DNA from 2 places in the Paraburkholderia phytofirmans OLGA172 genome. Region 1 is predicted to be linked to the other one. Evidence: riboswitches for the same ligand, from Rfam matches in the RefSeq annotation. Region 1 holds a riboswitch; the other holds the start of a gene.

Region 1 (4,474 bases):
GCACCAGCGGCTTCGGCAATGCAAGACCGGAGGTTTCGATCAGCACGTGATCGATCTGCTCGCGGCGCTCCACCAGCTTTTCCATCACCGGGAAAAATTCTTCCTGCACGGTGCAGCACAGGCAGCCGTTCGCGAGTTCATACAGTTGCCCTTCGGTTTCGACACCGTCTTCATCGCAACCGATGCCGCAACCCTTGAGGATTTCCCCGTCGATGCCGAGTTCGCCGAACTCGTTGACGATCACCGCGATGCGCTTGCCGCCCGCGTGCTGAAGAATGTGCCGCAGCAGCGTGGTCTTGCCGCTGCCGAGAAAGCCCGTGACGATGGTGACGGGGATCTTGCGCATTTGAGTTTGCATCGTGAGGTCTATCCGTAGGAGTTGCACGAGCACGCCGACGCGCCTTCGCGTTTTGTCTGCATAGGTCATGCGAGCGGGTTCATGCCCTGCAGGCAACCACAATAACAAAGCACGGGGACGAACAACGGCGTTGCCGAGGCAACCGAAAAACAGAAAACGGGAATGAAGTCCTGAACGCACCGCCGCATCCCCGCGGTGGTCGTTCTTCCTGGTCTGGCCGGTATCCGGGCTGGCGAAAGCGCCGCTTCCCCTTCCCGGACGAGTGGTTTCTCGCCCAGTGGTTATATGCCGACGCGGCCTTGCGCGTGGACATCGAAGCCGGCTCCGCGGCGCTGGAGAACGCACCGCTTTTCGCTTACCGTTGCGGGGGCAGCACAGGTTGACCCGATCCATTGCAGGCGGGCACCCTGTTTCCCGTTTAACTGCATGCGCACGAGCGCGCACACGAGCACCAAAGTGCGTGCGAGTTTAGGCCGAGAGCCCTGTGCCGTCAAGGAAACGCCGGCCGCGGCAGGGCTTTTGCGCAGTGCCGGCGCGGCCTGCCGTGTGCTATCGTATGCGCGCGTTTGGTGCCCGCATATGCGTTCGCATGTGCAGTTAAACGGGAAACAGGCCGCGCTCGCTGCGCTTAACCTGTGCTGTCCCCGCAACGGTAAGCGACCTGCGGTGCTCTCGCATCGCGCATGCGTTTTTGATGCCACTGTCTGACGAATCCGGACGGGAAGGCAAAACGCATGAGGCCGTCAGCCCGGATACCGGCCAGACGCGGAGGCAGTGAACGTCACGCTGCCGGCCGCCGGAATCCGCGAGGGACGGATGTGAAGGCGCTAAAGCACGACGTGGCGCAGCCGCTAGCGTTTTCCTGAGGGAAACGCAGCGAGCAGCGTTGTTCGTCGCGCGTAATCTGTAGCACCGCATGACCTCGATTTCCGCCGCCTCCGGCCGCATCAAGCCTCACCCGCTCCCGCTAGTCACGACATGGCGCGCGCCATGCATGCCGCGATGACCCGCGCCTGGCTGATCGGCGCCGGCCCCGGCGATGTCGAACTGATGACGCTCAAGGCGACTCGCGCCCTGGCGCAAGCCGATGTGGTGCTGGTCGACGATCTGGTGAACCCCGACGTGCTGCAGTTCGCACGCGCCGACGCGCTGGTCGTGTACGTCGGCAAACGTGGCGGGCATCCGTCGACGCCGCAGGCCGGCATCGTCGCGCAGATGCTCGAACACGTGCGGGCCGGACGCAGCGTCGCGCGTTTGAAAGGCGGCGATCCGTTCGTGTTCGGCCGTGGTGGCGAAGAACAGCAGGCGCTGCACGCAGCGGGCATCAGCGTGGAGGTGATCAACGGCATCACGGCCGGGATCGCGGCGCCCGCGGCAATTGGTATTCCGGTGACGCATCGGGATTACGCGCAAGGCGTGGTGTTCGTCACCGGGCACGGCGCCGGCAGCAGCGAGCCGGACTGGGGCGCGCTTGTCGCCACGCGGATGACGCTGGTGATTTACATGGGCATGCGGCGGCTGAACGATATCGCCGGCGCGTTACTCGCGGCCGGCATGAGCGCAGATACGCCGTGCGCGGCGATCGAATCGGCCACGCGCCCCGAGCAACGGCATGCGCTCTCGCAACTCGGCGAGTTCGCGGACGCGGTCGCGCGCGCCGGACTCGGCTCGCCGGCGATCGTGGTGATCGGCGGAGTGGCATCGCTGGCTTTGGCGCGGGATGCTGTGAGTTCTGGCGCGGTGCGTGAGGCGGGTGCGGTGGGGGCGGTGGGGGCGGTGGGGGCGGTGGGGGCGGTGGGAACGGCGGAAATGGCAAATATGGCGAACTCAGCCAGAGCGGCAGACGCCGCGGACGCTTCGGATACCGCGGAAGATTCAAACGCCGCGGACGCGCAATGAAAACCCTCAGCATCGGCATCGGTTGTCGCTTGCACAGTTCGGCTGAGCAGATCGAAGCGGCCGTGCGTGCCGCACTCGGCTCGCATGCATTCGATGAAATCAGCGCGATTGCCTCGGTCGACACCAAAGCCCACGAAGCCGGCCTGCTCGAATTCTGCGCCCGTCATGCGCTGCCGCTGAAGCTGTTCAGCCGCGCGCAGATTGCGGCGATCTCCGTGAGCGATCCGTCGGCGGCCACGCGCGAGCATCTCGGCATAGACGGCGTCTGCGAGCCATGCGCCCTGCTCGCCGCGGCGGCCGAATCTGATGCGGGCAGCGCAGTTCGTGCGGCCTATGCATCGGCATTGGCATCGGTTGCCTCTGGTGCATCGGGTACCTCAGTTGCCTCAGCTGCCGCAGTTGCCTCAGTTGCATCAGTTGCATCAGTTGCATCAGTTGCCTTAGCTGCCTCAACTGTCCCAGCCGCCTCAGTTGCATCGATCACGCCCAATCCCCCCAACGCACGGCTACTCGTGCGCAAAACCATCCACGGCGGCGTCACGGTTGCGATCGCCTCGATCACCGCCCAGCCCGCCCGCGAACAGACAAACAACGCCCATCAGGAACAGGACCTTTCATGAAAACCGACCCCGAATCGCACCAACGCATGACCGAACGCCGGCGCGAAGGCCACGAGAAAAAGCAGGCCAACGCCACCGTCGAAAAAGGCCTGCTGATCGTCAATACAGGCACCGGTAAAGGCAAAACCACCGCCGCGTTCGGCATGGCCGTGCGCGTGCTTGGACACGGCATGCGCCTCGGCGTCGTGCAATTCATCAAAGGCGCGCTGCACACTTCGGAGCGCGACTTCCTCGGTGCGATCGCCAATTGCGACTTCGTCACGATGGGCGACGGCTACACCTGGAACACCCAGAATCGCGACGCCGACATCGCCACCGCGCGCAAAGGCTGGAACGAAGCGCGCCGCATGATCGAGAGCGGCGACTATCAGATGGTGATCCTCGACGAGCTGAACACAGTGCTGAAGTACGAATACCTGCCGCTCGACGAAGTACTGTCGGTACTGAACGCACGCGCCGAAATGCTGCATGTGGTGGTGACCGGCCGTCACGCGCCCGACGCGCTGATCGAAGCCGCCGACCTCGTCACCGAAATGCGCATCGTCAAGCACCCGTATCGCGAGCAAGGCGTGAAAGCGCAGCGCGGCGTGGAGTTCTGAGCAATGCCCACCCGCCCCGAGAGCACTTCCTGCGGAACGTCGCCCAAAGGGACTTCCCCCGGGGCGTCCGCCAAGAGCACCTCCCCCGGGGCGTGCCCCGCCCTGTTCATTAGCGCGCCCGCGTCGGGTCAAGGCAAGACCACGATTACGGCGGCTCTGGCACGCTACCATCGGCGGCTGGGGCGACGCGTGCGTGTATTCAAGACCGGCCCCGACTTTCTCGACCCGATGATTCTGGCGCGCGCCAGCGGCGCGCCGGTCCTGTCGCTCGATCTGTGGATGGTGGGCGAGCCGGCCTGCCGGAACCTGCTCGCGCAAGCGGCCGCTGAAGCGGATCTGATCCTGATCGAGGGCGTAATGGGTCTGTTCGACGGCACGCCGAGCAGCGCGGATCTGGCAACCACGTTCGGCGTGCCGGTGCTCGCGGTGATTTCAGCGAAAGCGATGGCGCAAACCTTCGGCGCGGTCGCCTTCGGCCTCGCGCACTTCAGGCCGCAAGTGCCGTTTTACGGCGTGCTCGCCAATCGCGTCGGCTCGCCAAGGCACGCGCAGATGCTCGAAGAGGCATTGTCGCCGGCGCTGCGCTGGTGTGGGCACGTCGCCGGCAACGACGAAATCGAGTTGCCCGATCGCCATCTCGGCCTGCATCAGGCCGCGGAGATCGACGATCTGGACACGCGCCTGGATCGCGCCGCCGATGCGCTCGCGCAAACCGCGCTGGCTGAATTGCCGCCGCAGGTCGAATTCGGCGCGCCCGTGCCAGAAGCGCTGCCGCGTCTGCTGGAAGGCAAGCGCATCGCGATTGCGCGCGATGCCGCGTTCTCGTTCATCTATCCGGCCAACGTCACGCTGTTAGACACGCTCGGCGCGCACGTCGACTATTTCTCACCGCTCGCCGATGAAGCCCTGCCGGAGCACGCCGACGCCCTGTACCTGCCAGGCGGCTATCCCGAGCTGCACGCGCCCTTGCTGGCAGGCAACACGCGCAGCGCCGCAAC
Region 2 (4,474 bases), 1.2 Mb from region 1:
CTGGCGTGCGGCTTGTGCCGGAAGCCGTCGGCGCGTCGCTTCAGGTGTTCGGCATCTGCTGGCAGCTGTTTGCAAAGGCTTCACTACGGCGTTCGTTCGGTATTCTGCCGGCCAACCGGGGAGTCGTGTCGTGCGGCGCCTATCGGTTCATGCGGCATCCGATGTACTTGGGATACCTCGTAACGGACATCGGCTTTCTGATCGCAAACTTCGGCGTGCAGAATTTGCTCATTTACGGAATCCAGTTCGCCCTCCAGGCAGGTCGAATTTATCGAGAAGAACGGCTTCTGTCGACCGATGCAGCCTATCGCTCGTACAAGGGCAAGGTTCGCTACCGCGTGATTCCAGGTTTGTTCTGACCGAGGATAACTAATGCCGTCAACACCAAAACGGCGCTTGCGCGGCGCAGAACAGGCTGCGAAGATCGCGTTAAAGCCGTTCTTTCCTCTGATGCTTTTCATTTTCCCGACGCCTCCGGCCGTGCTGATCGGCCCGTCGGCGATCCAGGTCGTGGGCCAACGGTTCCCGACCATGGCCGCCAGGTCGGACGGCAGAGCGAATGAACGCACCGTATTGACCGGGGAATCACATGTTTGCGTCGAGCTCGTTTCCTGAACTGCTGCACCACGTGACCCACTGGCTGGGCGGCTACGCGCTCGTGCTGGGGATGATGGCAATGGGCGCGGCGCTGGAGCGGCGCTGGCCGGCCGAGTTATTGCAATCGCGCGCCGGGATGCGCTTTAACGTCGTCTACGCAGCACTGTATCTGGCGCTCGCGGAAGCAATGCGGCCGCTGATGGCGGTGGCCAGCGTCGCGATCGTCAACGCGCTCGGTGGCGGCTGGGTCGTGCTGGCCTCGCGGGGGTGGGGCGCGTTGGCTTCCATCGTGATCGTGCTATTAACGGTCGATCTGCTGGAATATACATTTCACCGTTTGCAGCATGCGTGGCCCGTGCTGTGGAAGCTGCATTCGTTGCACCACAGTGCCGCCGAGTTCAATATCACAGTGACGTTCCGGCATCACTGGCTCGAGGTACTCATCAAGGGCTGCCTGCTTTATCCGGTGGTAGGCGTGCTGTTCAAGGTCGAGCCGTGGATCCTCGGCGTGACCGCGATCATTTTCACGTTCGGCAATTACTTCGCGCATATGAACCTGCATGTCGACCTTGGCCGCTTCACGACATGGGTCAACAATCCGCAATACCACCGCCTGCATCACTCGAACCGCGTCGAACATTTCGATCGCAACTTCACTCAACTGCTGCCGCTGTGGGACCACCTGTTCGGCACGCTGTGGGTGCCGGCGAAGCACGAATGGCCGGCCACCGGTCTGGACGACGGCGCGCAACCGCGTTCGCTGCTGGGGGCACTCGGCTGGCCGCTGCGCTCGTATGCTGGCATGAGTACCGGTTCGGACGGCAGGCGTGTCGAGATTCTGGAAAAGTAGGCGAAATTAAAGCGATCCGGAGCGCCACCGGCCTGAAGACTCGGCGCGCAACTCGTACCGGAGACGATCGGCGCCGCGTCGCACACCCTGTCCATCCCTATCGGCCGATTTCCAGATCGTCGAATTTTTTCGCGCGATAGATCAGTACGGAGGCCACCCAGCTCAGCACAAAAATGCCGATGATCAGATATCCGAGCATGCCGAAGTGACCGTTCAGCGCGCCGACCGCATCCCACACCGGCCCTTGCAAATTCAGTTTGTCGGAAATCAGGCCCAGCGCTTCGATACTGCCGATCACAATGGCCACGATCACCGACACCAGTGTAATCGTCATGTTGTAGTAGATCTTGCGGATCGGCTTCAGATAAGCCCAGCCGTAGGCACCGAGCATCAGGTGCCCGTCCAGCGTGTCGATCAGCGACATGCCGGCGCTGAACAGCACCGGGAAGACCATGATCGCCCAGGGCGACAGTCCCTGAGACGCCTGGGCGGCGGCGATGCCGAGCAGTGCGATTTCGGTGGCAGTGTCGAAGCCGAGGCCAAACAGAAAACCGAGCGGGTACATATGCCAGCTGCGCGTGAGCATGCGGAACAGTGGCTTGAACAGGCGGGAGAAAAAGCCGCGGTTGGCCAGCAGCAGATCGAAATCGTCGTCGACATAGCGGCCGCCATTTTTCACATTGCGCCAGGCCTGATAGATCGAGTTCAGGATGACCAGATTCATCAGGGCAATCGCAAACAGGAACAGCGCGGAGACGAGCGTGCCGATCACACCGCCAATTTCCTTGTAGTGGTTAAAGCGCCCCTGCATGACGGACGTGGCCGCCGCGACCGCGAGCGAGGCCAGCACCACCACGGTCGAATGGCCGAGCGAAAAGAAGAAGCCGACGGTCACCGGGCGCTTGTTCTCCTGCATCAGCTTGCGCGTGACGTTGTCGATGGCGGCGATGTGGTCCGCGTCGACGGCATGGCGCAAGCCGAAACCATACGCCAGCAGCGCGGTGCCCAATAGAAGGGGATGGTGGCGAAACGCCGCGAGTGCCCAGACCCACGCGAGCACGTTGGTGGCGATCAGCACGCCGTAGATGCCGAAAAGCCGGCTCCGAACGCCAGTGTTCGAATCACTGAAAATCTGTTTCAGCTGCGAAATCATCAACTGTTCCTTGGGATACCGCGTCCCGAACGAGATTGAACGATGGCGAAGCGAGGTTTGACTCCCAGCTCGGATTCAACAGGGCTTACATGCTGGATACAGTGGCGCGACCGCGCCGGATTCTCACCGGCTTCCCGCTTCGCCAGGTGGGACGATGCCTGCAAAGCTTATACACGCGCCCAGACGGGTTGTCGATGCAATCGAAATTCTTCTGAATAGACAGCATCGGCAGCTCGTCAAGGCGCTATCCGGTATGTTACTGGCTCATCGTACTCGCACTTTTCACGGGAATGAAGCGCACAGCAAGGCGGCGGGTAGAAGTTCGCGTGATCTCTTCAAGAGGTGCTCCTTGATTTTGACAGCGGGAATGAAGCCTTAAGCAGGTTGCCGCGTGACGCGGCCAAAAATCGTGCGGTCGGCGAGCCACACCGCGAGCAGCGTGGCGCCCATCAACGGGAAGACGATGCCGAGCAGAACGAGGCCGGTTTTCCAGCCACGCATTGGCGGCGCAGCGCGCTCGCGCGAGGGTGCGCCGAGCGAGCGCTGCGGCCGCCGCTTCCACCACATCACACAGCCGGTTACGGCCATGCCCGCTAGTCCAAGTGAAATCGCGGCGCAGAGAATCTGATTGGCGACGCCGAAATAGCGGCCCATATGCAGCGACGTGCCGTACGACACGGCCTTCGACACCGCACCGTAGTGGCCGTAACGGATGTCTTTCAGCACCGCGCCGCTGTATTGGTCGATGTACAGCGTGCGCTCGTCTTGCGGGTCGGCGGGAAAGTACGAGACGGTGTAGACGCCCGTAGCGGAGGTGGGCAGCACGATGTCGTAACCGCCCGGGACACCGAGCGATGCGACGAGAGCAACGATGCGTCCAAGCGGCAGCGCCTGCGCTGCGTGTGCATCGGCGGATTGCGGTACTGGAGTGTTGCCGACGGCCCATGGCGTAAGTGGCAAGGGCAGGTCGTCCATCACCATGCCCGGCATCGCGGAGCGCAACGGCAGGCCACCCCACGATCCCGGCGGCGCGCCGAGATTGGCCGCGCTCGCGAGTGCCTTGAACTGCTTACCCCATGAGCCTGTCCACGGCAGACCGCTCAGCACGAATGCCAGCGCGCCGAGCGCGAGCCAGATGCCCATCACGGTGTGAAGGTTTTTCCAAAGCGCGCGCCCTCGCAGCGAGAAGCGCGGCAGCAACGCCGCGCGTGCAGTGGTCTTTTCGCGCGGCCACCAGAGCGCGACACCGGTGCCGATCATCACCAGCGTCCAGCACGCGGCCAGCTCCATCAGCAACTCGCCTGGTTTGCCGAGCAGCAGCTTGCGGTGAAGCATGCGGTCCACCTGCATGAAGCGGCGCTCGACGCTGAGCGTGCCCAATACTTCGCCGCTGTATGGGTTCAGATAGATGCTCTGCTTTTCGCCGTTGGCGAGACGAAAGATGAACTCGGTGCTGCGCTCCGGTGCATTCGCGATGGGAGCCGTCACCGCGCGCGCATCGGCTGGCATCGCCGCGCGCGCTTTGGCGAGCAACGCATCTTCAGTCAGCCTGGGCGTGGCTTGCGGTGCGACGATCAGGTGGTGCGGGTAAAGCAGCGGCTCGATTTGCGGCTGGAAGCAATACAGCGTGCCGGTGATCGCGAGCACCACCAGAAACGGCATCACAAAGAGGCCCGCGTAAAAGTGCCAACGCCACAGCGTCCGGTAGCCGGCGCTCGTGGCGCCCGTTGCGGAGGTCGTGCGTTGAGCGGTGGTGGTGGACATTCAATCCTCCTGAAGCAAATAGTGGGTCGATCGGTTTGCACAGCGATGCACGCGCTGGTTTGCATCGCGCGAGCGCATCGAGCGCATCGAGTAGCGGACAAGCACGACAC

What was found. Region 1 has a riboswitch for cobalamin ahead of cobA (uroporphyrinogen-III C-methyltransferase). Riboswitches for the same ligand answer to the same signal wherever they lie in the genome.
Region 2: it holds a riboswitch for cobalamin, as region 1 does, so the genes downstream of both, AYM40_RS30755 (HoxN/HupN/NixA family nickel/cobalt transporter) here and cobA (uroporphyrinogen-III C-methyltransferase) in region 1, are expected to answer to the same signal.

What each region holds. Positions count from the first base shown of each region.
Region 1 is NZ_CP014579.1:1,198,899-1,203,372, reverse strand. Features, by position in the region: gene cobW (cobalamin biosynthesis protein CobW) at 1-358, opposite strand, end outside; cobalamin riboswitch at 556-829, opposite strand; cobalamin riboswitch at 909-1,137, shown strand; gene cobA (uroporphyrinogen-III C-methyltransferase) at 1,361-2,257, shown strand; gene AYM40_RS43845 (cobalamin biosynthesis protein) at 2,254-2,877, shown strand; gene cobO (cob(I)yrinic acid a,c-diamide adenosyltransferase) at 2,874-3,476, shown strand; gene AYM40_RS25495 (cobyrinate a,c-diamide synthase) at 3,480-4,474, shown strand, end outside.
Region 2 is NZ_CP014579.1:2,418,974-2,423,447, reverse strand. Features, by position in the region: gene AYM40_RS30770 (methyltransferase family protein) at 1-359, shown strand, start outside; gene AYM40_RS30760 (sterol desaturase family protein) at 590-1,447, shown strand; gene AYM40_RS30755 (HoxN/HupN/NixA family nickel/cobalt transporter) at 1,545-2,600, opposite strand; cobalamin riboswitch at 2,634-2,772, opposite strand; gene AYM40_RS30750 (PepSY-associated TM helix domain-containing protein) at 2,976-4,364, opposite strand.